4 regions of the Bacillus cereus group sp. MYBK79-1 genome follow, and region 1 is predicted to be linked to each of the others. Evidence: predicted binding sites of a transcription regulator. Region 1 holds the regulator's gene; each other region holds the start of a gene.

Region 1 (7,534 bases):
CGCTTTTAATAGGGGTAAATGCAGCGAAAGCAGTGGCTTTTGCACATGATATTCCTCTAGTTGGTGTTCATCATATCGCTGGGCACATTTATGCGAACCGTTTAGTAAAAGAAGTTCAATTCCCACTACTATCACTTGTTGTATCTGGTGGACATACGGAGCTTGTTTATATGAAAGAACATGGTTCATTCGAAGTGATTGGTGAAACAAGAGACGATGCAGCTGGAGAGGCATACGATAAAGTAGCTCGAACGTTATCCATGCCATATCCAGGTGGTCCTCATATTGATCGCCTTGCACATGAAGGGGAACCGACAATCGATTTGCCTCGTGCATGGCTAGAACCTGATTCGTATGATTTCAGTTTCAGTGGATTGAAATCAGCAGTTATCAACACTGTGCATAACGCAAAACAACGCGGGATAGAAATTGCACCGGAAGATTTAGCAGCAAGTTTCCAAGAGAGTGTAATAGATGTGCTTGTAACGAAAGCATCTCGTGCAGCAGAAGCGTATAACGTAAAGCAACTGCTTCTTGCTGGTGGAGTAGCTGCGAATAAAGGACTTCGCGCACGTTTGGAAGCGGAATTTGCGACAAAAGAAAATATTGAGCTAATTATTCCTCCACTATCTTTATGTACTGATAATGCAGCGATGATTGCAGCCGCAGGTACAATTGCATATGAACAAGGAAAACGTGCTACATTAGCTTTAAATGCAAATCCAGGATTAGATATTGAAGCATAGTTATGCACAAAATTAACCACAGCTTGTGGATAAAACCCATATTATCTGTTGATAATGTGGGTTTTATTGTGTATATAAAATGTTGATAACTTTTTTATTAGTTGTGGATAATGTGGAAAAGTTATTTTGGGGTTTATTTTATAAAGGTGGATATGTGTATAACCTTGTGGATAAAGTAGATAAGGTCTGACCTTTACATGTATTCTTTTTTGGGAAATAAATAGCAAGAAGATATCTCTAAAAAACATTTTGAAATGTGCCCTTATTATAGAAGTGCGCTAACATTGTCAAACTTTGTCGGTTAATCGATATTCCGTGTCGAATCGTTTATACAATATGACGTTGATCCCAACTAGAAGATAAAAAGGATGTCGCATAGTCAAAAATCCCGACTTATGAGACACCCTTCTTATTCATACTCTTATAAATGCAATTCTTCCCATTCTGCCATACAAGCATCAAGTTGCTCTTGTAGTGTTTGCTTTTTCGTTGTAATTTCACTAGCCTTTTCATAATCTGCATATATTTCTGGTAAGCAAAGTTGATCTTCTAACGTAGCAATTTCTTCTTCAAATTCTACAATGTTTTGTTCTAGCTCCTCAATTTTTCGAGTGCGTTGACGCTCTAATTGTTTCCGCTCTTTTTCTTCGAGATAATTTAATTTTTCTTGAGCAACAGTTTTTTGAACAGGTGCTTGGTTTTCTTGCTGTTCTTGTTGTTCAAATGCTGCACGTTCAATCATTTCATTTTTCTTTTCAACGTAGTAATCGTAATCGCCTAAATACTCTTGTGCACCTTCTGTTGACAACTCAACAACGGTCGTCGTTACACGATTAATAAAGTAGCGGTCATGGGAGACAAATAGAAGGGTGCCTGGATAATCAATTAAAGCATTCTCTAAAATCTCTTTACTATTTAAATCAAGATGGTTCGTAGGTTCATCAAGAATTAATAAATTCGATTTTTGCATCATAAGTTTTGCAAGAGCTAATCGAGCTTTTTGTCCACCACTAAGAGAAGATACTGGTTTTAGTACATCATCCCCTGTGAATAAGAAGTTACCTAATATCGTGCGAATCTCTTTTTCAGGCTGCAAGGGATATTCATCCCATAACTCATTTAAAACCCGCTTAGAAGATGTTAAGTTTGCTTGTTCTTGATCATAATAACCAACAGATACATTGGATCCGAAAGAAACATCACCATGTAATAGTGGTAACTTATTCACAAGTGATTTTAATAATGTGGATTTCCCAATTCCGTTTGGACCAACTAAAGCAACGCTATCCCCGCGAGTTAAGCGCATCGTTACATGTTCAATAATCGGATCCTCATCATAGCCGATAGTTGCATCCTTTACTTGTAAAACATCATTTCCACTTTGTTTTTCGATATCGAAGTGGAAGGAAGCTGACTTAGAATCACCTAATGGTCTTGTTAATAATTCCATTCGGTCTAATTGTTTACGACGGCTTTGGGCACGTTTTGTCGTAGATGCACGCGCTATATTTTTTTGAACGAAGTCCTCAAGCTTAGCGATTTCATCTTGTTGTTTTTCATAACGTTTCATTTCTTGCTCGTATAGCGCTGATTTTAAGTCTAAATATTTACTGTAGTTACCAACAAATCGTCTGCTTTCTTTATTCGAAATTTCATATACTTGTGTAACGAGTTTATCTAAGAAATAACGGTCATGGGAAACGATTAGTATTGCGCCAGGATAGCCTTGTAGATATTGTTCAAGCCATGTTAATGTTTCGATGTCTAAATGGTTTGTAGGCTCGTCCAAAATAAGTAGGTCTGGTTTCGTTAATAATAATTTACCGAGAGCTAATCGTGTTTTTTGTCCACCGCTTAATGTAGAAATTGTCGTTTGGTGCGTTTCAACTGGGAAGCCAAGCCCACTTAAAATCGAGCGAATATCTGCTTCGTACTGATAGCCACCTTGATCTTTATAATTTAATTGTAATTGGTCATAGTCAGCTAATAATCTTTCGTATGTAGCCTCGTTTGAAAAGTTTTCTTCTTTTCCCATTTCGTGCTCTAGCCTTCGAAGTTTTGTCTCCATTTGCTGCAAGTGTGTAAAGACGGTTAACATTTCATCCCAAATTGTTAAAGACGTTTCTAATCCGGTATTTTGAGCTAAGTATCCGATTGAGACATCTTTCGGTTTTATAATTTCGCCACCATCATGAGATAGCTCACCAGCTATTATTTTTAATAATGTAGATTTTCCGGCCCCATTTCGTCCGACTAGTGCGATACGATCTTTCGTTTGAACTTCCAATTTTATGTTTGCAAGAATCGTTTCTGCACCGTATAATTTCGTAAGCGCGTTTACTTGTAATAAAATCAATGTTTTCACCTCAAATAATTTCTTAACTTTGCCATGTTTATATTTCTCAATCATACTAAAAATAGTGTATAGTTTAAAATAAAGAGAGAATACTTCTTCTCTTTATTATACAGGGAAATTCATGAGTGCTAAACTTCTGTATTTGATTCAAGTATATGAATAAAGATAGGAAGAGAGGAGAGGTTATATGGATCAGCAAAAAATTCCACAGGCCACTGCCAAACGATTGCCTCTATACTATCGATTTATCCAAAACTTATCTCTTTCTGGTAAGCAACGTGTTTCATCAGCCGAATTGAGCGAAGCGGTAAAAGTTGATTCCGCAACGATTCGAAGAGATTTTTCATATTTTGGAGCGTTAGGGAAAAAAGGTTATGGATATAACGTAAATTATTTATTATCATTTTTCCGTGAAACACTCGACCAAGATGATATAACACGTGTAGCACTTATTGGAGTAGGTAATTTAGGGACCGCTTTCTTACATTATAATTTCACGAAAAACAATAATACAAAAATTGAAATGGCGTTTGATGTTAGTGAAGAGAAAGTCGGGACAGAAATCGGGGGCATTCCTGTATATCATTTAGATGAATTAGAAGAACGTTTATCAACTGATATACAAGTGGCAATATTAACAGTACCCGCTACAGTAGCACAATCTGTAGCAGATAGATTGGCAGAAACGAACGTGCATGGTATTTTAAATTTCACACCAGCGCGCTTAAATGTGTCAGATAATATAAGAATTCACCATATTGATTTAGCAGTAGAGTTACAAACACTTGTTTACTTTTTAAAGAATTATCCACAATAAAACGCAGAGGAAGCGACCTCTGCGTTTTATTATTGTTTTTTCTTTGTGAATTTAACTAAGATAAGGCGAAGTGCCAAATTAAAATCAATTGTTGCCATAACTGCAAATAGTATTGTCCACATATTCCAGATTGTATCTGTTACGTTCGTAATGGCGAAGCGTGTAAAGATACACCCAAGAAGGAAGTACAATGCAGCCATGAACAATGGTGAGTTTCTCATACTAAAAATCCTCCGATAAAGCCTTGCATTTTTTCAGCTTCTTTAATCATTTCTTGAATTTGTTCATTGCTCATTAAAACTTGAGCAACTGCAACTAATGTATTCATTGCAACATGAGCTGCGATAGGGACGATAATACGCTTCGTTTTTACATATAAAAAAGCGAATACGAGTCCCATAGAAGTGTATACCAATAAGTGAGTGAAATCAAAATGAATTGCTGCGAATACGAGAGAACTAATGATAGCAGCAATAAAGAAGTTAAACTTCTTATAAAGTGTACCAAATAAAATTTTTCTAAATACGATTTCTTCCAAAATAGGTCCTATTATAGATATAACGATAAGGAACCAAGGTGTCGTTCTTGCGATATCCATAAGTCTCGCTGTATTTTCAGATCCAGGTTTAATTCCTAATAAACGCATTTCTATCATACCGGCAATACTTTGCGAGAAAAATGCTAAGAAGAACCCGATAAAAATCCAACCGATCGTAGCTGGAACCGAAGAGCGCATTGTATCTAAACGTCTGTCACGAATATCTGTTCTAAGTAACCAAAGTACGATACATAATGCAATAAAGAAACTAATGATTGCCCAGTGGCCAGTTATGAGTTGGAGTTTCTCCTCCCTAGTAAATCCCCTGTTATCATAAAGTCCAGTTTTCAGGAGAAGCGGTAATCCAGCAATGGATGACAACTGCATTAAAATGTATGTAACGATAACCCACCAATATTGTTTTTTCAAATGGTTTAACCATCCTTTCTAACTCTAGTGTATGAGATAAGGTAGGATAACATGTAAATATGCTACCTACGATATAAACCTCACGTAAATTATGTTTTTTTTGTAAATCCTCATTTGAAATTATAATAGAAGACAGGAGAAAGTTGTCTGTGTAGCGAAAACAACTTAGGGTGTCCTTTCATATTGTAACATACGAGTAGTGGAAACAACGATTCATATGGTAAAGGTAGAAGAAGAGGGACTCTATATAGAAAAGTGTATAGCTGAATTTGCGAAAAAATTATGATTTTTTTACTTGCAAAAGAAATTGAGATTATTTATTATTAGAAGTGTGTTAGCACTCGGGTGACTTGAGTGCTAATAAAAAAATTTACATAACAAAATGAGGAGGTTATTGTTCATGCTAAAGCCATTAGGTGATCGCGTTGTAATTGAGCTTGTTCAAGCGGAAGAAAAAACAGCAAGTGGTATTGTATTACCAGACACTGCAAAAGAAAAACCACAAGAGGGTAAAGTTATTGCAGTAGGTACTGGTCGAGTGCTTGAAAATGGTGAGCGTGTTGCTTTAGAGGTAGCAGCAGGTGATCTTATCATCTTCTCAAAATATGCAGGTACTGAAGTGAAATACGAAGGTACTGACTACTTGATTTTACGTGAAAGTGACATTTTAGCAGTTATCGGTTAATTATATAAATCTTAAAAAATCCAAGGGGGTCAATTATTATGGCAAAAGATATTAAATTTAGTGAAGAAGCACGTCGTTCGATGCTTCGCGGTGTCGACACTCTTGCAAACGCAGTAAAAGTAACGCTTGGACCAAAAGGTCGTAACGTTGTACTTGAGAAAAAATTTGGTTCACCACTTATTACAAATGACGGTGTAACAATCGCAAAAGAAATTGAATTAGAAGATGCATTCGAAAACATGGGTGCGAAATTAGTAGCAGAAGTTGCTAGCAAAACAAATGATGTAGCTGGTGACGGAACAACAACTGCAACTGTATTAGCACAAGCTATGATTCGTGAAGGTCTTAAAAACGTAACAGCTGGTGCGAACCCAATGGGTCTTCGTAAAGGTATCGAAAAAGCTGTTACTGCTGCAATTGCAGAATTAAAAGAGATTTCTAAACCAATCGAAGGTAAATCTTCTATCGCACAAGTAGCTGCTATTTCTGCGGCTGACGAAGAAGTAGGTCAATTAATCGCTGAAGCAATGGAGCGCGTTGGTAACGACGGCGTTATTACTTTAGAAGAGTCTAAAGGATTCACAACAGAATTAGACGTAGTAGAAGGTATGCAATTTGATCGTGGATATGCATCTCCTTACATGATTACTGATTCTGACAAAATGGAAGCGGTTCTTGATAACCCATACATCTTAATTACTGATAAAAAGATTTCTAACATCCAAGAAATCTTACCAGTATTAGAGCAAGTGGTACAACAAGGTAAACCACTTCTTATCATCGCTGAAGACGTAGAAGGCGAAGCGTTAGCTACATTAGTAGTGAACAAACTTCGTGGTACATTCAATGTAGTAGCTGTTAAAGCTCCTGGATTTGGTGACCGTCGTAAAGCAATGCTAGAAGATATCGCAATCTTAACTGGTGGCGAAGTAATCACTGAAGAATTAGGTCGTGACTTAAAATCTGCTACAATTGAATCTTTAGGACGCGCTGGTAAAGTTGTTGTAACGAAAGAAAACACAACTGTAGTTGAAGGTATTGGAAATTCACAACAAATCGAAGCTCGCATTGGCCAAATCCGTGCGCAATTAGAAGAAACAACTTCTGAATTCGATCGTGAAAAATTACAAGAGCGTCTTGCAAAACTTGCAGGTGGCGTAGCAGTAATTAAAGTAGGTGCAGCAACTGAAACTGAGTTAAAAGAGCGCAAACTTCGTATTGAAGATGCACTTAACTCAACTCGTGCAGCAGTAGAAGAAGGTATCGTTGCAGGTGGTGGTACTTCACTTATGAACGTATACACGAAAGTAGCTTCTATCGTAGCTGAAGGCGACGAAGCAACAGGTATCAACATCGTACTTCGTGCACTAGAAGAGCCAGTTCGTCAAATCGCAATCAACGCTGGTCTAGAAGGATCTGTAGTTGTAGAGCGTCTGAAAGGCGAAAAAGTAGGCGTTGGTTTCAACGCAGCTACTGGCGAGTGGGTTAACATGCTTGAAACTGGTATCGTAGATCCAGCTAAAGTAACTCGCTCTGCACTTCAAAACGCAGCATCTGTTGCAGCTATGTTCTTAACGACTGAAGCTGTAGTAGCTGACAAGCCAGAACCAAATGCACCAGCAATGCCTGACATGGGCGGCATGGGCATGGGTGGTATGGGCGGAATGATGTAATTCCGTTTGCTCGAAAAACATCCATTTCTATATAGAAATGGATGTTTTTTTATGTTTTTTAGAAAAGGAAATGAATTTCTGTAGAATTTTGTCGCTTTCTCTCTTGACCATATCGATACTTCATTGTTAGAATCTAGGAAGATAATATAAAACGATCCTTCATATATCCTCAAAGATAAGGTTTGAGAGTCTCTACCGGGTTACCGTAAACAACCTGACTATGAAGGCAGTGTGTCTTATATTTATAAAGAGCGGAAGACTATCTTTCTTTATAAAGCCAGACCCCTGCC
Region 2 (7,534 bases), on a different contig from region 1:
GCCATTTGTTAAGAAAAAGTAAATATATAATTTTTTTTAGATTCTTCTCTCCTCCCTCGCCGAACATATATCTTAAACAAACGTTTGATTAATTCCCCTTTTTTCTTTGTTAACCCTTGAGTTGCATCGGTTTCTTCCTACCGAACATACATCTTAAACAAACGTTTGATTAATTCCCCTTTTTTCTTTGTTAACCCTTGAGTTGCATCGGTTTCTTCCTACCGAACATACATCTTAAACAAACGTTTATTTAACCATTTCAGCCTATAGTCACAAAACCTGGAAACACTTTACATGACAAAGACATACAGATAAAAGGAACTAACAATTTTGGCCGTAATAGTGAGAGTATTCCATGATGTTGAAGAAATTACTGCAAAGAAAAAAGACGCATTTAAATTGATGCGTCTTTTGGAGATGTTTCTTTTGTGAAATCATATAAAGCAATTGCGCCTAAAATAACCAATATACTTTCAGGGGCATCTAAAAAAATAGTTCTCCAAGTTTCTGATATTACCCATTTAATACCTGCCGCTGATTCAAGATATGCTTGAAAATAACTGATTGTAAAATCAATTACAAATAAACATACAAGTAATGTTAGACCAAATCGAATTAATTTCTTGTTTTTAAACATGTAACACCTCTCAAAATTCATTGAATATTTCTGAGTTCAGTTCTCTACATTAAAAAATCCCTATATTTAATTTTAACATACAAAATATCCAAATAAATACAATATGCACATTTGCATATTTCATGAATATTGAGGAATTACTGTTAATAAAAAAGCTCTACAAGTAACCTCATAACAATGGAATCATTCGGACCATTATATAACCGATTCCTGCATACAAAATAAAGGAGAAGCCTTGTTTACAGGCTCCTTCATCATCTATTCAAATAATCGGCAATTGTTTGAAATACTACGATATACATATTATGAATACTTTCTTCAGTATTTCCACCATTCGATAAACCAACTGCCCATTGTTGCCCTTCACCACTTCCGATATTTGCAAAGCCTTGCGTATACATAGCATTTACATCTTTTCGTGCACTGTTATACTCTATCCCTTTTGTAATAAAAATCGAATATGATTTATCTTGCAAACCGATAAAAAACACTGGTTTCTTTAGCGATGAAAATACATCTTTATACTGCTCTGTTGAGGCTTCTTGAAAGTGATCTTTCATTATTAGAAAACCATCTACTTCCTTAGATTTCTTTTCCAGTTCCTCTAACTTCATTTCCTCAAACTTTATATTCCTAAACGTATCTTTCGGCTTTTCTCCAACAACTCCAATTACGAGTGCTCTCCCGTTGTATTCTAAATTCTCTCCTTCGTTATCCTTTGCACACCCAGTACTCACTAGGCATAACAATATAAAAACTAAGAAATACAGTGAACGCTTCATATAGCACCCTCCCCCTCTTTTCAGTCAAGTGACAAAAATGTAAGGTGAATTCAAGAAAATGTAAGTAAAATCGATAGCCCAATTGGATTTTCTATATTATAATCAATTGAATTTATTTACATTACTAAAACATAGGAGATTATCATGAAGAAATTTAAACTTTCGTCTCTTTTTCCGTTAAGTTATATACTTCTACTCGTACTCGTAAGTCCCCTTTACGATGTATTAAATAAATCTACTGTACACGCAGTAGATGTCACAACTGTAGTAGATGATTGGATTCCATTTGTGAAAGCATTTATTATTCCTTATTTACTTTGGTTTCCTTACTTATACGGCGCACTTATTTATTATTGCTTTGCAGATCGAAAACAATATTATGTCACTTTAAGTAGTATCATCCTTGGAAAACTTGCTTGTTTTTCTATTTATTATTTTTGGCAGACAACTGTACCACGTCCAACAGTCGTTGGATCAGACGTATTTTCCGAACTAGTTCGCTATATTTATAGTATCGATCAACCGGTAAACTGTTTCCCTAGCATTCACGTTCTTACTACCTTTGTCATTATGCTAGCTGCCTTTAAACGTAGAGAACAACATGCTTTTGAATATTACATCCTTACGTTCTTCGGTACGCTTATTATTTTATCAACGCTATTTACGAAGCAACATGCATTTGTAGACGCCATTTCTGGAATGACGCTTGCAAGCATACTTTATTTCGGCGTTCAGCTGTTATTAGCAAAAGAAACAGTACGTGTTCCAGTAAAACAAAATCATAAAATGTAAAAAGCAGACTGTGGCTTCCAGTCTGCTTTTCTCTATATAAAGTGAAACTTTAATCAGCCCTCACCAATCGGGCTTTTACGGGCAGCCCGACCCCCACCTAACTTCTTTGCTTTCGCTGAATTTTGAGGTGGGGGTCTTACTGCCCGTTAAATGCGGGATAAAAGGAGATTTTCAAGTTAAGATTGCGGTACAGTCATATCACCAGAGTGAATACGACCTGCTTTTTTAAGAGCAATGTAAAGTATATAAGAAACAGCTACTGGAATGATGATATAAGTGATTACCATCGCTGGGACAACTTCCCATCCTTCGCTAGAAATTAAATTAATTGGTGCGATAAGAGAACTTAATCCAAGACCTGCAATTTCTTTTCCTGCTTCCAGTTGGAAAATTAATGCGGATACAGGACCAACTATAGCACTGGCGACGACAGTTGGGACGAGAATCATTGGATTTTTAGTTATATTTGGCAATTGTACTTTCGGAGTACAAAGTGCTTGCGCTAATATGCCACCTAAATTGTTTTCTTTCGCTGAGATAACAGAGAATCCGATAAACTGGGCTACGCAGCCTGCAAGAGCAGCACCACCTGCAACACCGTCTAAGCTAAGTGCGATCGCTAACGCAGCTGATGAAGCTGGAGAGATAAGTAATAGTCCCCAAACTACTGCAATCACGATAGAAGCGATAAACGGGCTACCAGCTGAACTATCTTTAATAAATGCTCCAACTGTATTTAAAACGGGAGTAATATTATGAGATAACCAAATACCGACTAAACCAGAACCTAATATTGCCGCAAATGGAACGAGCATCATATCTAATGCAGTTTTTCCACTTAAACGTTTACCAATATATACAGCTAAAGTTGCTGTTAATAATGCACCGATTGGCTCACCTGTTTTAATAATTAGACCTGCTTCAGTAATTGAAATGGATCCAGCACCAATCGCTCCAGCTACCATAGCCGAGAAGATTACAAGACCATTTGCACCGAGCATAAAAGCAATTCCGGCACCAATGGCTGGTGCCATAAGTGATTTTGCAACAACTCCGATTGTAATAAGCAACGGAATATCAACAATTCTTCCTATATTTTCGATTAGTAAACCAATTCCAAGGGATACGAAAATACCTTGCGCGATTCCAGCTGACGCTTTAAATACACGAGACATTATATATTCCTTCATTTGTTTCACCTTCTCCTATAAGTTAGTAACCAATTGTTTTCATATAATCACGTAAAATATCGTTTGATTTTGCGAATCGAGATTCTTCATCCTCTGTTAAGTTTAGTTCTACAACTTCTTTCATACCATCTCTAGTAATAATAGCTGGCACTCCTGTACAAATATCATATTCACCGTACTCCCCATCTAAAATGGCTGAGACAGCAATTACACGGTGATCATCGTTAAAGATTGAACTCGCAATATACGCTAGAGAATTTCCAATTCCGTAATAAGTAGTACCTTTTCGTTTATAAATTTCCCATCCAGCTTTTGCAGTCTTCTCAACAATTTCATCTAAATCTATTTCACCAAATCGTTCTTTTTGTTCTTCTAAAATTTGTAGAATTGGCTTTCCACCAACAGCTACGTGAGACCAAGCAACCATTTGAGAATCACCATGTTCTCCTAATGAATACCCATGGATACTACGAGGATCTACATGTAACATTTCAGATAAAATTGTTTTTAAGCGAGAAGAATCTAGTGATGTACCAGTACCGATTACACGATTTCTAGGTAATCCAGATAATTTCCACACTTGATATGTAATAATATCAACTGGGTTCGATGCAAGTAAGAAAATACCATCAAATCCACTTTCCATTACGCCGCCAACAATACTTTCCATAATCTTCGCACTCGCTCCTAAAGTATCTAAGCGACTTTGTCCAGGCTTTGGTGCTGGTCCTGCTGTAATAATAACGATGTCCATATCTTTACAGTCTTCATAGCTTCCTGCATATACTTTTGTTCTTGTATTTGTAAAGTTAATGCAATGTGATAAATCCATCGCTTCCCCAACTGCACGTTCATGATTTATATCAATTAATAATAGTTCTTCGCAAATGCCTTGATTTACAATGGAATATGCACAACTTGATCCAACTAATCCAGTACCGATAATTGCAATTTTTCTTGTATTTCTTTTCATAGCAATCTCTCCTAATTGATCATATAATCTATTTCTTTTGTTCTTTACACTCCTAATTATAGAGATTCCCACGATAGAAACCATGGATACTTTGTGAAATATTGAACAAAGTTTTTGTCCTTTTTGTGAATTGTTATATTCCATTTTCGTCATATTTGTTACAACTGGAAAAATATTTATTATATATTTATTGACATACACAAAAGAAAAAAACGAGCGACTTCATTCGCCCGTTTTTTCATCCCATTATTCTGCACTTAATTGGCCTTTTAATTGCTGTACAATCATTGGGTTAGCAGGTGCTGCCGGTTTGTAATAACTCTTTTGCTTTGCGTACTCATACATATTACGTTGACGCATCTCATCTTGATTACGAATTTGAATTAACGTTTGATGTAACTGTTCATTATCAGACTGAGCAATATAATTTGCATAACTTGTTAAACTTGCATTTAACCCTGCTAAATAATCATTTACCATATCTTTTTCATTCATCTGTCGTTTCCTCCTATCCTAGGAAAGTCATTAATTGCTGTTTCGTATTTCGTGCATCTTGCGCATCCTTTTGTAACATTTGTTTCAGTTGTGGATCTGTACAAGCCTGTGCATACTGGTCTAACTTGTTAATAATTGTTGCGTGTCCACCAATTAAATGACGTAAGTTTTCTACTTCAAGCTCTGTTAAGTTTTGCATAGAATACTCCTACCTTTCTTCTTTCATTCTTCTTTAGTATTCTGTTCTTTTTAAATCGTATTCATGAAAAAGCTTTCTTACATTTCAAATCAATCACATCTATTTATAAATCCAATAAAATGTTATAATTACAGAAAAATACAATTTTTCAATAGGTAACCTATGACAACAATATAATCCCCAAACAAACCATAGTAGGTAGGTGTGCTTATGCCAAAATATTTTAAAGTTATCTTCTTAATGGTTTATGCGTTACTGTACGTAAAATTGTTGATTGATATATTAACTTCAAAACCACTATTCACTTCTATCCCTTTACATATGTTATTTCTCATTTGTTTTTTGGTCATTGCGCTTAGCAACTATAAAAACCGCAATACTACATTTTTCTTAATATTTATTAGTGCAACTCTATTAGTAAGCGTTAGTTTAATGAAAAACACCTTTTTATAAACTATACATAACGAAGGAGCAATGAACATGAAAACCCACGACTTCCTTACAGAAATCCAAAAAGGCTCTGAACCTAGTCCCTATCAAGATCCTATCGTATTCAGTTTCGTTTGCTTTTTCTTAGCGATATATACATTTTTCAAGCCAGCTAAATAATATCATTTAACGAGAAAAAGCCTACCGATCTTTTGAAATCATATGCACTAAAAAAACCTTAGAATTGCTTCTAAGGTTTCCGGTAGTCTCGCTTCCTATTCAATCTCGCATTACATATAATCCTTTAATAAAAGTTTCCAATAATACATGTAAACTTGTATCTAAATCTAATGGCAGACCAAATCCACCTTGCTGCTCAATCGACGCAAATCCGTGACAAATACTTCTGAATCCACGTGTCGCATGAAGTCCATTCTCTCCTTCTAATCCGTACTGTTGTAAAACCTGAAGACAAAGCTTTACAATCCCGTCACCTGCTTTTCTCACTTCTTCATCTCGTAAAAAAGTTGCTTCATACAGTCCAGGATGTTTACGTACGAATGCTACATACGCTTCTCCTAAAGCATGGACTGCTTCATCCATCCGTTTACCCTCAGCAGCTTCTTCCAGTCTGTTATGCAGCTGTTTGATTCCGTAAATGCCAAGATTTTTCCGTACATCTTGTAAGCCTTTCACATGATTGTATAGCGAGGGTGAACGTATCCCTAATGTTTGTGCTAATGAAGCTAACGTTACTTCTTGTATTCCATTTGCATCTGCAATTTCTGCTGCTGTTTCTACAATTTTCTGTAATGTAAGTCCGATTCTCGGTGACATAAATTAACCCTCTTTCCTACTTTCTATATTCCGCTTAGCTTCCTTAATAGCAAGTTGTATGACAGTGTCTGGATTTTTTATCATTTTCCCATGTCCTGCCGCGAGCAAGGAAGGCCCATATTCGCTTAACTTCTCTGCACTTTGTAATGATATTTCATTGCTCCACGTTGCCATCGCAGGAAACGGAAACCAAAATTTCATTTGTCCCGAAACAGCCATACCTCCTCTTGTTTGGAATGCATCCCCGACAATAAGAGCTTTATTCCGTACATCAAGAAACGACATAGATCCTGGCGTATGTCCCGGTGTCATAATCGCAAGAAGCGATCCAACTCGGTCGCCATCTTCCAATAACACATCAGGTACCGTTTTTACTTTTTTAGGTACACCGCCTTTTATCGGTATATTCGGTTCATCCTTTTGTAACGTCGTATCTCCTTCTAACAGCTTTGCGTCCCGCTTAGAAATATAGACTGGAACATTAGGAAGCAATTCCTTTAATGCGTCTAATGCACCGATGTGATCATCATGCGCATGTGTTAATACAATGTTAGTAATGGGTTTTCCTATTTTCTCAGCTGCCTGTAAAATACCTTTTGCGCTATATGGCAAAGCCGCATCAATTAAAGTTAAACCATCTTCTTCCTCTACAAAGTAACAATTCACAGGAAACACTCTTGGCAAAAATGACAATTGATATACCGTTTTTTCATGTATCACTCTCATATTCCCATCTCCCTTTTCACGAAAACTAACACTATTAGTTTTATTATACTAATGGTGTTAGTTTTGTGTCACTAAAAATTTCATTTTTGCAAAAAAAAAAGAAAAGTAGCCGTTCATACGACTACTTTTCTTTACAGCTATTAAACTGTGTAACGCTCATCTTCTAAAATTTTCGCAGCAATTTCACGTTTCTTCGGAATTACGTTAAGTGGTGTGTGGCGAGTTAATTTACGTAATGATGATAACATCATGCGCAGCATGTCGCCGTTTTCAACTGCGATAAGTGTTTCTTTCGCATCTGCTTCGATTTCGTTGAATGCTTCTTGGCAGAATACTTCAGTGTATAACACTTTTTGTTTATTCTTTTCAAGACCAGTTGTTTTAATCGCTTTTTCTGTACGAAGAACAGCTGACTCCATTGCGTATAGGTTGCTTACGATGTCAGCGATATTCACAAGAATTTCTTGCTCTTTA
Region 3 (7,534 bases), on a different contig from region 1:
TCGTATGCAATTTAATTTTTTGAAGCAACAGTCCGGTAAAGAGAAGGTACGGCATGACGTATACACGTGGTGCAGTTGATGTTATAGTCTTCAGCTCAGCAGTAAAAGAGGGCGTTCCTTTCGTTAAAAAGGAACACGATACTGACATACCGAGTTTTTGTTCGACAGCTGATCCGATTTGTTGTAACTCATGTATTGGCTGTGGATCACTACTGCCCCTACCTACGAGTAAAATACTACTACCTTGCATTGGCATAGCTTCACGTATTCTTTTTACTACAAGTTCCACCATATGTGGATGCGTACTAAAAGGTGGTACAACTGAAAATGTTATTTGGGTATATTTCTTTTGTAATTGCTCAATCTCAAAAGGAATATCACGTTTATAGTGAGCTGCTGCAAATAATAAAACAGGTACAATCATTATTTCAGTTGCGCCCTCTAGTATCGCTTCTGTAACTGCATCCAAAATAGTAGGTGTTGTTAGTTCTAAAAAAGCTATTTTTTGAATTCTTTCGTTACGTTCTTTCATAACAGATTGAATAAAGTGAATGAATTGTTCATTACCTTCTTGGAGCCGGCTCCCGTGTCCAACATATACAATTCCTTTCATCGTACCACCAAATCTTTCTCCATAATCATGTCTTGTAATTGCTCATCTACATCTTGAAATCCGACTTTATTCGCATAGTGTAAAGTTGGAATGTCGGTATACGAGAAGGGAAGAGTAAGGATATCGATAAAGCCAAGGCGTTTTACTTCTGATAGAAACGTATCAATTGAGGCACGGCCGTCAAATACAATGCTATCCCATGAGAATTCAGAAAGCATACGAGAATGGACTTCATCGAAACGATGATCAATCGTATACGCATGAGTCATCATATAAGACCCGGCACCAATTTTCTCTTGAATAAAAGCAATTCGATTAATATTTCTGCCTAAATAAACAGTAGTATCGGAAGAGAACTCTGCTTGTTTACTTAGTAGCCCATATTGCATAAGTTTTTCTTGAGTGGCAACGTTCATATATTGCAGTTGCGCCTGTAAGGAACGAATATCTTTCTGATGTTTACTACATGATTGCATCAATATTTCTACACTTTCAGCGGAACAAAACACAAGGCGATCAACGTTGAAAATTTCATTGATTTGTTCAGAGGTTAATGTGTTTTCTTCCTTTTTCAAAGTAGGAATTTGATATATTTCTGCACCGCCTTCTTGTAATTTTTGCTTCATTAAACTTGTTTTATTTGTTGCGGATGCAAATAAAACCTTTTTACCATGTAATGGCTTACGTTCTTTCCAAGCGATTTGATCCCGTAAGGAAACGACATCACCAACAATTGTCATGGATGGATTGGAAATATTTTCTTTTTTGACGATAGGAACAATGGTTGAAAGTGTTCCTGTGACAACACGCTGTTTTCCAGTTGTACCCCATTCAATAACTGCTACGGGTGTATCGTCTTTTTTTCCTGCTTGTAGTAAGTTATCGCAAATTGTAGGTAAGTTTTTTATACCCATGTAGTAGGCGATTGTGTCGCCATTGTGGGATGAATTACATTTTCCATGATCGGTTAAAGGACCTTTTGCATGCCCAGTTAGTAAAGTGACACTATTACTGTAGTTGCGGTGGGTGAGGGGGATACCTGCATAACTACTAGCAGCAATGCTAGATGTAATACCTGGTACAATTTCATATGGAATGTTCGCTGTTGCTAAAGTTTCTGCTTCTTCACCAACACGGCCAAAAATAGATGGATCTCCGCCCTTTAAGCGGACAACGATTTTTCCTTCTTTCGCAAATTGAAGGAGGTGGGCATTTATCATTTCTTGTCGCATAATATGATTCTTTGGCATTTTTCCGCAATAAATAAGTTCACATGTTTCTTTTGTATAACTAAGAAAGAAAGGGTTTAATAAACGGTCATATAAAACGATATCTGCGCGCTTTAAACAATCTATCGCTTTCTTTGTAATAAGCCCTTCATCACCTGGTCCTGCACCAACTAAATATACATATCCGTTCATAATCGCACCTCATCAATTTTTATTTAAAAGGAAGCCAGAGGAGGCTTCCTTTCGTAAATTACATGTATAAATAAATGTCACCATCATTAACTTCTACTTCGTACGTTTGAATACAACCGTCATCAGGTTTTTGAACTTCACCTGTTATTAGTGAGATTTTCCAATCATGCAGTGGACAAAAGACGAATTCTCCAGATACAATTCCTTCTGCTAACGGTCCGTTTTTATGAGGACAACGATTTTCTACAGCTCGAATATCACCATTTGAAAGGCGGAATAGGGCGATAGACATACCTTTCATTTGCACCTCTTTACCGATTTGAGTAGGAAGGTCTTCTGCACGCATAACTTTTATTTTTTCTTTCGTTTGTATCATTTAGATCACAGCTCCTTATTTCACAGTTTCTACTTCATACATCGCTTTTAATGACTTCGTTTCTAGTGCTTGTCCCCAAGCTTCCGTATATGTGCTACGAGCTGTTTGGAAACGATCATTTAGCATAGTAACCATACTTTCATCTTGTAGTATTTCTTTTATGTGATCGAAGCCTAAACGCTCTGTCCAGTAGGCAGTACGCTCTCCGTAAATGCCAGTTTCACGATAATATTGCATATAAGCTGTAGCGATGCGAAGGACATCATCTTCGGTAGGGACAATCATGACAAAATCAGCTTCGCGTACTTCTGTACCACCATTTCCGCCGATATAAAGTTGATATCCATTTTCGACACAAACAACGCCAAAATCTTTCGTCAATACTTCTGCACAGTTACGCGGACAGCCCGTTACACCCATCTTCATTTTATGAGGTGTATCTACCATTTCTAATGATTGTTCAAGGAGCATACCAAGTCCTAATGAATCTTTCGTACCGAAACGGCAGAAGCGAGAGCCAACACATGATTTTACATTACGAAGAGATTTTGAATACGCATATCCAGAAGTCATATGTAAGTCAGCCCATACGTTAGGTAAATCTTGTTTCTTCACACCATATAAGCCGATTCGGCTCGCACCTGTAATTTTTATAAGTGGAACGTCATATTTCTTCGCAACTTCAGCAATTTTCATTAAATCATCTGCTGTTGTAACGCCTCCGTACATACGTGGAATAACAGAGAATGTACCATCGTGCTGGATATTACCGTTCATTCTTTCATTCACGAAACGGGACGCTTTATCATCTTCGTATTCTTCTGGAATCGCCATACGTAAATAGTAGTTCAAAGCAGGGCGACATTTCGAACAGCCGTCTTCCTGTACAAAACCAAGAACATTTCGTACTTCTTTTGGAGATTTTAAACCTTTCTCGTGAATGGCCGCTACGACTTCATCACGTGATAAAGTTGTACATCCGCACATACCAGTAGACTGCATAGAAGCATCAAAAGCATCTCCGAGTGTATGAGATAAAACTTGTTCCACAAGCGGACGACATTTACCACAAGAACCAGCGGCTTTCGTGCATCCTTTTACCTCTTCAAAAGTAGTTAACTCTTGCTCTAAAATAGCATGAACGATTGTACCTTTCGTAACACCATTACATCCACAAATCGTGTCATCCGCACTCATTGTAGCAACGTCAAGTTCACTTTCTTCACCAGCTTTGTGAAGAAGGGAAGCGGTTGTATATTCTTGTATATCTTCTTCTTTCTTTAACATGCTAAAGAGACGTGTACCATCAGCAGTATCCCCGTATAAAACGATACCAACGACTTTATTGTCACGAATTAATACTTTTTTATAGGAACGTTTACATTCATCAAAGATTGATATTGCTTTCGTTTGATCATCTTCATAAATTTGGCCAGCAGAGAATAAGTCACAACCAGCAACTTTTAATTGCGTACCAACGATACTGCCCGTGTATCCATTCGTTTGTAAATTCGTTATATGTTTCGCTAATATTGTGCCTTGTTCATAGAGAGGGGCAACAAGTCCATATGCAATACCATCATGTTCTGCACATTCACCAACTGCATAAATGGATTCATCATTTGTTAGCATATAGTCATTGACTACAATGCCGCGATTGACAAGTAAACCAGTATCTCTTGCTATTTGAGTATTTGGGCGTATTCCGACAGCCATTACGATTAAATCACAATCTACAACTTCACCATCTTCAAATTGAATGCCCTCAACATGTTCTGTACCAAGAATTTTTACAGTTTTCTTTTCCATTAGAAACTTCATGCCTTGCGCTTCTAAATCTTTACGAAGAAGAGAAGCTGCTTTCGTATCTAGTTGTTGCTCCATTAAGCTAGGCATTAAATGAACAACATGTACGTCCATTCCTAAGTCAATTAGACCTCTTGCGGCCTCTAAACCAAGTAACCCGCCACCAATGACAACGGCTTTTTTCTTTTCTTTAGCGGTATCAATCATAAATTGTGTATCTTCAATAGTTCGAAATCCTGTTACACCAGGAAGAGTGGAACCTTCAACAGGTAAAATAAAAGCGCTAGAACCTGTTGCGACAATGAGTTTGTCATATGTAACAGTACGATTCTTTTCTGTGATAATGATTTTTTCTTCACGGTTAATACTCTGAACTCTTTCATCTGTATACAAGGTTATTTCGTTTTCCTCATACCAACTGTATTCATTCATAATGATATCTTTCATATTTGTTTTGCCTTGTAAAACATGAGAGAGCATAATGCGATTGTAGTTTGGATGCGGTTCATCTCCAAAAATAGTAATCTCATATAAATCATTATCATGTTTTAATATTTCTTCGATACAACGTATGCCAGCCATACCATTTCCGATCATAACTAAACGTTTTTTCATTTTCGTTTCCCCTTTTTATGTGAAATATTGAACAAAGGATTATATTTTTATTATAGAAAATCAAATAAGGGGGAGATGTGATATTTATCACATTTTTATAATGATTCACAAATTGTTAAAATTCGGTTTTATGTGAAGGGGGTGTGGATATTTTTCGCAAAATGAAAAAGCAGGACATAAGTATTTACACTCATGTCCTGCAATTGATCTATGCTTTTGTAATGGCACGTGGAAATAAAATATTATTTTCTAAATGAATATGCTCAAATAAATCAGACTCTAGCGATTCAAGACGTTGGTAGACAAGTCGATAAGTACCGCAAGCGCCTTCTGGAGGAGTAAAGTCATTTGTCACTTTACGAAGTTCTTTTATAATATTTCCGGCATGATTGTGCTCATTTTCTAGTTCATCTACTACTTTACGTAACTTTATATAGTTTTCATCGGTTGGATTTTGTTCAAATTCTAAAATTAATGGGAAATCTTCTGTTTCTTCTTTAATTAAATGCTGTTCTAATTCCATTTTAAGTTCGTGAAATAGCTTATGAATTTGAGCTAAATGAGGCTGACTTGCTCCATGAACACGTAACACTTTCGTCACATAAGGACTTAATTGTGGCAACTCTTCATTTAAATAACGATGATGCTTATTTATAACATAATCAATCAATTCGCGATAAGAAGCACTTTTCCAATCAATTTCAGATTCATTTAATCGTTTCGTATTATGATAAAGCGTATTTAACTCTGTAATTACTTCATCCGCCGATAAATTTCTTTCATGAATTGCATCAATAAGTGGCTTATTACCACCACAACAAAAATCTATTCTATATGATTTAAAGAGATCACTAGCTTTCGGAAATTGTGTGACAATCTCACCAACAATTGAAGTTTCAGTAAATGTATGTTCCATATGAATGCCTCCATAAAGTTTAAATGTAATATCTAAATTAAGAATAGCGATAAATGAAAAACAATGTGGTGATTGAAATCACTTTTTATGTGTCTGATTTGAGAATAATAGGATTATTCTTCAACAGAGGACATTATAGAAAAGACGGCGAAGAATTTTGGGATAGGAAGTATATCTTTTATAGGAGGTTTTTATGGAATATGTTTATCATATGGTACCAGAAGAACTAAAAGGAGAATATTTAATCCCATTAAATGAATTGAAAAGTGTATATCCAAATTTATACGGTGAGTATATCCAAAAATATAAAGATCATCCTCACAGGGAGAAATTATTAACACGTAAAATACCAAAACTAGAATGTTTATGGAATGATGTTGTGCATTTTTTACCATTACATCCTTATGAGATTTATAAAGTATCACTGGAAATAGGAATAAACCTTCATACAAATAAACTGTTTTATAAAGTTCCTATTAGCGCATTGAAGGGTCAGTGTATGGCAATATACAAGTACTCAAAGCATAATTGGGGTGGACCAAATAGAGAATTAAAAGAATGCGAAATAGAAATCATCAACTTTAATGAATATAGAGAATTAAAGCAATTAAATACCTGCACCAAAGAATATTACAGGGAGGAATATGAAAAGGGTAGAAGATTTGGGATGTTTCACTTAATTCCACATGTTCTTGTCAAAGGAAAAATAGAGGTGAAAAATCTTGAAATAATAAATTGGAGTATTGCTCCAGTTAATGATTAATATTACAAGCATTTAAAAAATAAGATGTCAATTTGAATTGATATATGGCTTACAAGAATGGAAGAGTAATAACTATACGTAATAGTAAAAAAGAAGCCTACTAGAAGCTTCTTTTTTACTACTATTTTTCACATGCAACTCCATCGCCATCACGATCAAGATGTGAGGCATAACCTGGTTGTCCTTTATATAGAGGGGCTTTCCCAGCTTCTCTAACTGCAGCACAATTTTTGTAGTATGCATTACTAGTATTTCCAGCAGCAGGTTGTGTTTGAGCTTGCTGTGCTTTTTTCTGTTCCTCTTGTTGTTTGCGAGCTTGTTCATCAGCTTGGCGTTTTTGCTCTTCTTGTTGTTTACGAGCTTGTTCATCAGCTTGGCGTTTTTGCTCTTCTTGTTGTTTACGAGCTTGCTCATCAGCGATACGTTTTTGTTCTTCTTGCTTACGAGCTTGTTCCTCGGCTTGACGTTTTTCATCCTCTTGCTTCCGATTTTGTTCTTCAGCTTGACGCTTCTCATCTTCTTGTTTTTGAGTTTTTTCGTCCGCTTCTTTCTTTTCTAGTTCTTTTTTCTTCTCGCTCTCTTTTTCTTCTGCATTGTTAGAAGTAACTTTTTTACTAGTTGCTGTCGTTTTTTCAGAAGAAGGAGCTGAAATACTTGAGAGTGCAACAAAAATGACAAATAAAATAGCTGTGATAATAAATTGTTTTTTTGCTACACCTGTCTTTTTAATTACAGATAAGATTGCTAGTGCAAGGAAGAAAACAAATAAAACAAAACTTAAAATAGAAAAGAATTCAACAATTGGGTTATTAGAAGTCTCAGCACTAGTTATTATTAATACAATCGAAATCATAAAAAGAATAACGGCAGGACGACCATATTGTTTAGCTTTTCCATTTCTCTTGAAAAACGAGATGATGCATAGAATTAAAAGAATAAAAGCAATAAAAAATAAAGCTGCACCAATATTACTCAAAATCGTCATTTTTATACCTCCATTTGTAAGATTTTTACTATTGATTAT
Region 4 (7,534 bases), on a different contig from region 1:
TATTCTTTTTTATCACCGATTAATTTTTTAAACATTTCCAACATTTTATTTTCCTCCTTTTTTATAAAGCAGAACAAGAAACTCTCCAAATATGAGCCGGAACATTTTATATTATGAGGCTAGTTTGACTTCAAGACGTTAATTTTTGAAGATACAAAATCCCATTTTTTCCAAAACAGTTCAAGCTCCTGACGGCCATCCTCATTTAATGAATAAAACTTACGAGGCGGTCCCATATCTGATGGTTTCTTTTCAATATTCACAAGCTTTTTCTTTTCTAATCGTACGAGGATGGTATAAACCGTTCCTTCCACAACTTCGGTAAATCCAAGATCATTCAGATGGCGAGTAATCTCATAGCCATACGTTTCTCGGCGGCTAATGATTTCCAGCACACACCCTTCCAGTGAACCTTTCAGCATTTCAGTTAAATTTTCCATGTCCTGATCCTCCTTTACCCCCTATTCTGTCTGACTTATATTCAGTATCACAGAGTACTAAGGCGAATTTTTACTGAATAGATTTTGAGTAAAACCATACTATTCAGTATTACTTATTACAACTATATTGTATGACTAAGTAGCGGTAGATGTCAACTGATTTTCAAAATTTTTCTAAAATCCGCTCTTAGCTATTGTTTACTGAAAACATTTTGAGAAACAACTCTACTCAGTATCACCTATTACTTCTACATTGTATGACTGAGTAGTTGTAAATGTCAACTCGATTTTTATATTTTTCTAAAATCAACTATTACCTATCCCGCGAAGAAAAAAAAATACCCCAAACAAAAATTTTACATTTTTGTTTGGGGGCGCTATAGGCTAGCTCTTCTTAATAAGACAGATCACCCTTTTGTTACGATAACATCATATCCATATCTTCTGCTGCAGTTGTAATTAGTTTTAAACCGAATGTTTCTTGTAATACATCCAGCACGCCAGGTGAAATAAATTCAGGCGCCTTTGGACCGATACGAATATCTTGAATGCCAAGACTAAATAGCCCAAGTAAAATCGCAACCGCTTTTTGTTCAAACCATGATAGGACAATACTTACTGGTAATTCATTCACTTCACATTGGAAAGCATCTGCTAAAGCTGCTGCTATTTTCACTGTAGAAATTGAATTATTGCATTGTCCTAAATCAATGTAACGCGGAATCTCTGTACCAGGTACAACACCGTAATCCACATCATTAAAGCGGAATTTGCCGCAAGAAGTCGTTAAAATAACTGTTTCTGGCGGAAGTGACGTTGCTAATTCACGATAATATTCTCCGCCTTTTCCTGGAGCATCACAACCTGCGATGACAAAGAAACGCTTAATCTTTCCTTCTTTTACTGCCTCAATAATTTCCGGAGCTAATGATAATACTGTATTATGATGAAAGCCTGTTACTAACTGTTCATCCGACTCCATATGTACTTCTGGAAGTTCTAGCGCTTTTTGAATCAACGGCGTGAAATCATCATTTTCAATTTTTTGTACACCCTCTAAACCTGCAATATCATATGAAAAGAATCGATCAGAGTAGGATCCTTTAATTGGCATAACACAGTTCGTTGTCGCTAATATGGCACCTGTAAATTTTTCAAAAAGACGTCGTTGATCATACCATGCCTTACCAATGTTTCCTTTTAAATGCTTATATTTTTTCAGCTGCGGATAACCGTGTGCTGGTAACATTTCAGAATGCGTATAAATATTAATTTCTTTTCCTTCTGTTTGTTTTAATAATTCTTCTAACGCAAATAAATTATGACCAGTAACTACAATTGCTTTACCTTCTACATGGTTTTGTGTAATTTGAACAGGCTCTGGAACACCAAAGTGATTCGTATGCGCCTCATCTAACAACTCCATTACTCGTAAAGCCGATTTCCCTACTTTCATAGCCATATCAATATGTTCTTGTTCATTAAAGTTAGAATTGGTTAATGTCATATACAGTGCTTCTTGCGTCGTAGCATCTACAAAAGCATCCGTATACCCTAGCTGAGCAGCATGCGTACGATAAGCAGCAATTCCTTTTAACCCAAACACAATCGTATCTTGTAAACTTGCTATTGTTTCATTTTTACCGCAAACACCGATTACTTTACATCCGCCTGTTGGCGTTTGTTCGCATTGATAACAAAACATGATCATCCCACCCTCTCCCAATCATTCCTTACAAACTAAGCATAATATCTGGTTAGATAAAAGGATGTGATATCAATCACAATAATATATATAAATTGGTGACAGTTCACATTGTCGACATAATATTTTTACTGTCTTCTGGTATTCATACTTGAAAATGATTATTTATTTGCATCATATATCGGCACACTTTTAAGGAATGCAAATATCATATCCATCTAACACTTCACAAAATTTTCCTTACTGATGGTACAATTAAAGGTATGGAGGGATAATATGGTATATATGATGTTTTTTTACGGAATACTGTTTCTTATACTCGGTATTGCAGTATTTCTGTTTATTATGGCTGGGTCACGAAAAATTAGGAATAAAAATCTTTCATTCGTATTGATCGGTTTAGGGATAAATATACTTGCAAGTCCAGTAGCACTTTTTATAGGGGTGATGGCAACAGATTCACCGTATAGTACGAGACTAGATTTTTGGAAAGGTTTTTTCTTTATTCAAGGAATACCTCTTTTCTTACTACTTATAGCTTTCATTTGGTGGCTTATTCGCCCGCCAAAAGTAACGGTTCAAACGAGTATTGAAAAAGAACTTGAACAAAATAGTAAAAGCATTAAGAAAAAAACGACACGAGGACGTCCAATTACTGCCCTACGTATTGTAATTCCAATTATTTTAGTAGTAGGCTGCTTTTTTTACATTTTGTATTTACAGGACATTACACTTAAAAAAAGTCATTCTCCAAATAATAAAAATACGATTAAAGTAGTAAAAATAGATTCAGACTCTTCTCTTGGTTCCTCTTCTGTCAGAATTAAATACGGCTTATGGGAACATTTTGACATAAATATTGCAAATGAGGGAGAACGTCTCGATTCCTCAAACGTTTTCGTAGATTGGAAAAACGATTATGAAGCAACGATAACGCTACGAGGAAAAGAATCCGTACCTGAAGTTGTGGAATTTGACATATCAAATAAATCCAATGGCCCTGTTTTTAAAAAGATACAAAAAGTGGTCAGTTCCTTTACCTTTCAAAAAAGTGAATCTCCAAATTTAATAAATATTATCGAGCTTAGAGAAACAATGAAATCAAAAGGACCAAGTCCCAGTTCAACTGTAAGAATCTATTATGGGAAAAGAGGTAGCATTTTAGAAAAATTTAAAGAGGTCACTCTTAAGGAAATGTATACGACAGATAACTTCAATATCAATTGGAGAAACGATGAACAAGTACAGGTAGAAGTAATAGAGGAAAATGTAGTAACAACTAGCATCGTGATTGATTTATCAAAATGAATCTATTTTTCACATGTTATAACTGTGTTCTATCCGGGACACGGGGAGATACATAGCATTTCCAAATAAAGTGAAACTTTAATCAGTGGGGGGGGGCATTCCCCACTGATTATTAGTTGAACCAATCGGACTTTTATGGACAGTTGATCCCCCACCTAACTTCTTTGCTTTCGCTGAATTTTGAGGTGGGGGTCTTACTGCCCATTAAAGCGGGATAAATAGTTTATAAACATGATGAACCGCCCCTTTCTTTACAATACATTTACATTATCTTAACATTGTTTACATTATTTATATGATATATTTATATAGAATCTACTTAATAAATTTCATGTACATTGTTATCTTTATAATCTCTGATTTAATTGATAAGAGATTATGTTATATTTTCATATCAGGGGTGAATGAGGATGACTGAAACTTTAAAAACACTTATAATGCTTGATGCTACTTACGTTGTTATCGCAATTATGACAGTACTGGTGTTTGTATACTTGGAATTAAAATCTCAGTAACGTATGCAGGCTTCGCATTTAAATATAGTTAGAAGAAAGCGAGGAGAAATTTGTTTCTCCTCGCTTTTTTATTTCAACAAATCCAATGTATGTAAAAGTAATCCTCTATCCCCTACATCCCCATGACCAGGTACTACTGAATTTATATTTCCATATCGCTTCAGCACATTCTCAATCGATATGGACCATTCATTTACATAGGAATCAGCAACGTTTCCTAAATCTTTTGCAGACGCAGACTTTACTAAACAACCTCCAGCTAAAATGTTGTATTGCGGTAACCATACGACAATATTATCTTCTGTATGTCCTTTCCACGGATAAAACGTTTCTACTTTCATATTTCCAAACTTCCAATTTGTAATGGTTTGTAAGTCTCCAAGTGGTTCTTCATATCCATTTTTCTTTGCTAGTTCTGCAGTTAGTGCTGTACTATGCGCTTTAATGCCTCTTTCTTTCAACGTTTTTATTCCTCCAATTCGATCAGCGTGCGCATGTGTAATAATGACATCCGTTACCCGTTTCTTAAATTTCTTTTCTACCATCTCTATTAATTCCTTCGTTAACTTATCATCCCAAGAAGAATCAACAAGTACTAACCCTTTAGAAGTAATAAGAACTAGACCGTTCGAAGGAACTGCTTCTCCGTTAAAATAACCTAACTCCGTATGAACCCATACATTTTTGTTTAACTGAGAAATTGAAATAGTTCCTGTCTCATTCTTTATTATTTTTTGCTCTAGCTTTTGTTCCGCTTGTACAGAAGAAATTGTACTAATAAATTGAGTTGCTCCTAGTAAACTAACACATACCCCTAATTTTAATAGTGTATTTTTTTTCATTTTCTCCACCCTTTCCTTCAAACGAAATAGTTATTACCTATATTAGACAATTCATCTCAAATGTTTGTTCCATCTTTTCTTACATATTTTTCATACCATTAATAAAAAGCGTACAAAATTTTGTACGCTTTAAAATTCAACCTTTGATTCCATAATTCTCAAACTCTTCCTCGTTCCCATAAAATACATTCAAATCAATATACTTCTCTTTTCCATTATAACCATTTAACCTCCCACGGTTCGTGTATTGCCAAAACGTCCATTTTCTCTCATCTGATAAACTCGGTTTTGTAAAAACACTACGAATCCATATATCACATTGAGGATACGCATCCTTTATATACAAATCATATGCTTCTTGAGTTGCATACAATATTACTTTCTTACCGTAATGTTTTTCTAGCATTTCAATCATGACCGACAACTCTTTCACAACATCTTCACGCTTAGGTGGGTTATCTTTTTTATTAGCATAAAACTCAACATCAATTACGGGTGGCAATCCTTGTTTAGTTTTTGGAACAGTTCGTATATATTGCTCTGCTTGTGTTTCACCCTTACTATCAAAACTAAAAAAATGATACGCTCCGATGCGCATACCTGTCTTATTCCCATTCGTCCAATTTTTCGAAAAGTATTTATCCACAAACGCGCTTCCTTCAGTAGCCTTTATAAACGCAAACTTCATATTTTGCTTTTCCAACTCTCTCCAATCTATATCTCCTTGATATGACGCAACATCTACACCTTTTATTTCATACTTATCCGCACTTATTTGATTCGGAATAAATATGCCTTGAAAAACTAAGTAAGCGAAAACACTCATTACACTAATTAAGGTAAAGACTCCTCCTATAATAAGCTTCTTTTTCATTCGTATCCTCCATCTTTACACATTCATATTCCACTTACCATTCACGTTTTTTATTAATCATCATTTTTTCTTCGAATGCCTTCTCTAAATCAATTTCTAATTTGTTTGCTAAATCACATACATTCCAAATTACATCAAACATTTCTAAACCAATCTCTCTTTTCGAATCTTGTATTTTATCACGCTTTAATATCACTTCCGCTAATTCACCTAATTCCGCCATCGCATACATCGTTCGCTCTTCAATCGTTGTATCTTGAAATCCTTTTTCTTTACTAAAATTTAATACATATCTCTGGAATTCCACAATATTCATACTTAATCTCCCTTCATGGTAAATAATCCATTTTACTATTACACTTAAAATCTATTTTGTTAAATTATAACATTCATACTATAATTTATTTACAGCCCTTTAACGGAGGTGTTTTTAATGACTCTCTTCGCTTCTCCATCATTATTCATACTAGCAATCATTTCATTTGCATTAGCTTATTTCATCGGAGTAAAACAATACACTTGGCTCTTATCAGGATTCAATGAACGCCGTGTGCCAGATAAAGTTAAGTTATCAAAAATAGTTGGTCTTTATAATTTAACTGCCGGTGTTATTGCCACAATTGGTAGTGTCTTCACTACTCCTAATGCCAAAATCGTATTTCCTATCATTATAATTGGACACGTTATAATAGCTGCCTATGTAAATACACGCATGGTGCAATGAAAAAAGATCACCTAAATGGATGATCTTTTTTATAATTTATCGACATATTGCTTCGCTTCTAATAAGGAAAAACCAAAAGCCTCTCTTACTCTCTTAACTGCTGTAACTGTTTTTCCTTCTTCCATAAGCTGACGCAACTCTTTATTAATTTCAGGTTCTCTATCTATAATTCCCATTTCTTTCGAAATTAGCTGTAATCTATCTTCCATCCTCTTTAAACGTGCATCCGTTTTCTTTTCGATTCTATTTAATTTTTCAACGATATAAATAAACCCAAAGACCGCTATCGGTATGATCATCCAAAATTCCATGACTATTCCTCCTCATTAACTTTCATTTGTTTTATTTCACTAACTTATGTAAATTTTACCACGAAACACATTTAATGTATAATAGTAATATACAACACTGTTGATAAAACCTTTTATTTTAGGGGGACACTTTATGAAAAGATTTTTTAAGACATTACTACAATTTGTAGTTCTTTCAATTGCACTACATTTATTATTTGATATCGTTGGCTGGCTTGTTTTCAATGCGCCTGTCGAAAACAAAGGAGCACTTATTTCCTACATATCAACTCTATGGCTAATGTACATGTATAGAGATAAATTACTTCAGCTTATAATGCGAATTTCTGCAAAATAACAGAGGGCACTTCATCAAAAATGATGAGGTGTTTTCTTTTATTCTCTTCCCCTATACTAAAACTAATTTTTAATCCCATCCACATCACCTTCCATAGATTTACAATGTATAATAAAATTAATATTCCGTTTTTTCAAGAAAGGAGTCACTATGAACTTAAAAAGTAACAATATATACGAGAAAATGAGCCAATATTCCGTTGCAGGTTTAAGCCTTGCCATTATACGTGATGGCAAACTAGACGAAGCGGCTGCTTTCGGAACACTTGAATCTGGAACAACTAAAACTGTCACTACGGATTCTATATTCAATTCTTGTTCTATTAGCAAATTCATCACTACAATGCTCGTACTAACGTTATCAGATCAAGAAATCGTGCATTTAGATGAAGACGTAAATGATAGACTCACATCTTGGAACATACCTACCAACCTATTTACCTCACATAAAAAAGTCACCCTGCGAAATTTATTAAGTC

The links. Region 1 encodes Rex, which represses fermentation and respiration genes when NADH is low (regulators of the CRP and FNR family bind a similar motif). Its sites were predicted from a motif close to TTGTGAAATATTTCACAA; they were not measured.
Region 2: the regulator Rex is predicted to act here: its motif matches at 4,466-4,483, upstream of ACTFOB_RS12390 (L-lactate dehydrogenase).
Region 3: the regulator Rex is predicted to act here: its motif matches at 4,849-4,866, upstream of nirB (NADPH-nitrite reductase large subunit).
Region 4: the regulator Rex is predicted to act here: its motif matches at 2,210-2,227, upstream of hcp (hydroxylamine reductase).

The regions. Positions count from the first base shown of each region.
Region 1 is NZ_JBQAEO010000031.1:5,921-13,454, reverse strand. It holds gene tsaD (tRNA (adenosine(37)-N6)-threonylcarbamoyltransferase complex transferase subunit TsaD) at 1-746, shown strand, start outside; gene ACTFOB_RS26090 (ABC-F family ATP-binding cassette domain-containing protein) at 1,168-3,102, opposite strand; gene ACTFOB_RS26085 (redox-sensing transcriptional repressor Rex) at 3,290-3,919, shown strand; gene ACTFOB_RS26080 (YdiK family protein) at 3,949-4,140, opposite strand; gene ACTFOB_RS26075 (lysostaphin resistance A-like protein) at 4,137-4,886, opposite strand; gene groES (co-chaperone GroES) at 5,287-5,571, shown strand; gene groL (chaperonin GroEL) at 5,610-7,244, shown strand; purine riboswitch at 7,384-7,485, shown strand.
Region 2 is NZ_JBQAEO010000006.1:78,882-86,415, forward strand. It holds gene ACTFOB_RS12370 (DUF3937 family protein) at 395-637, opposite strand; gene ACTFOB_RS12375 (hypothetical protein) at 892-1,419, opposite strand; gene ACTFOB_RS12380 (phosphatase PAP2 family protein) at 1,564-2,211, shown strand; gene ACTFOB_RS12385 (PTS transporter subunit IIC) at 2,388-3,401, opposite strand; gene ACTFOB_RS12390 (L-lactate dehydrogenase) at 3,424-4,374, opposite strand; gene ACTFOB_RS12395 (spore coat protein) at 4,621-4,869, opposite strand; gene ACTFOB_RS12400 (hypothetical protein) at 4,883-5,068, opposite strand; gene ACTFOB_RS12405 (hypothetical protein) at 5,279-5,521, shown strand; gene ACTFOB_RS12410 (TetR/AcrR family transcriptional regulator) at 5,777-6,334, opposite strand; gene ACTFOB_RS12415 (MBL fold metallo-hydrolase) at 6,338-7,060, opposite strand; gene ACTFOB_RS12420 (acyl-CoA dehydrogenase family protein) at 7,201-7,534, opposite strand, start outside.
Region 3 is NZ_JBQAEO010000001.1:698,592-706,125, reverse strand. It holds gene ACTFOB_RS03620 (sirohydrochlorin chelatase) at 1-613, opposite strand, end outside; gene ACTFOB_RS03615 (uroporphyrin-III C-methyltransferase) at 610-2,034, opposite strand; gene nirD (nitrite reductase small subunit NirD) at 2,093-2,410, opposite strand; gene nirB (NADPH-nitrite reductase large subunit) at 2,426-4,831, opposite strand; gene ric (iron-sulfur cluster repair di-iron protein) at 5,040-5,747, opposite strand; gene ACTFOB_RS03595 (group-specific protein) at 5,941-6,510, shown strand; gene ACTFOB_RS03590 (excalibur calcium-binding domain-containing protein) at 6,632-7,495, opposite strand.
Region 4 is NZ_JBQAEO010000004.1:42,776-50,309, forward strand. It holds gene ACTFOB_RS08955 (DUF1048 domain-containing protein) at 1-44, opposite strand, end outside; gene ACTFOB_RS08960 (PadR family transcriptional regulator) at 120-440, opposite strand; gene hcp (hydroxylamine reductase) at 859-2,145, opposite strand; gene ACTFOB_RS08970 (hypothetical protein) at 2,422-3,453, shown strand; gene bla2 (BcII family subclass B1 metallo-beta-lactamase) at 4,037-4,810, opposite strand; gene ACTFOB_RS08980 (glycoside hydrolase family 25 protein) at 4,947-5,684, opposite strand; gene ACTFOB_RS08985 (MazG nucleotide pyrophosphohydrolase domain-containing protein) at 5,719-6,000, opposite strand; gene ACTFOB_RS08990 (DUF3784 domain-containing protein) at 6,118-6,408, shown strand; gene ACTFOB_RS08995 (hypothetical protein) at 6,438-6,719, opposite strand; gene ACTFOB_RS09000 (hypothetical protein) at 6,853-7,056, shown strand; gene ACTFOB_RS09005 (serine hydrolase domain-containing protein) at 7,207-7,534, shown strand, end outside.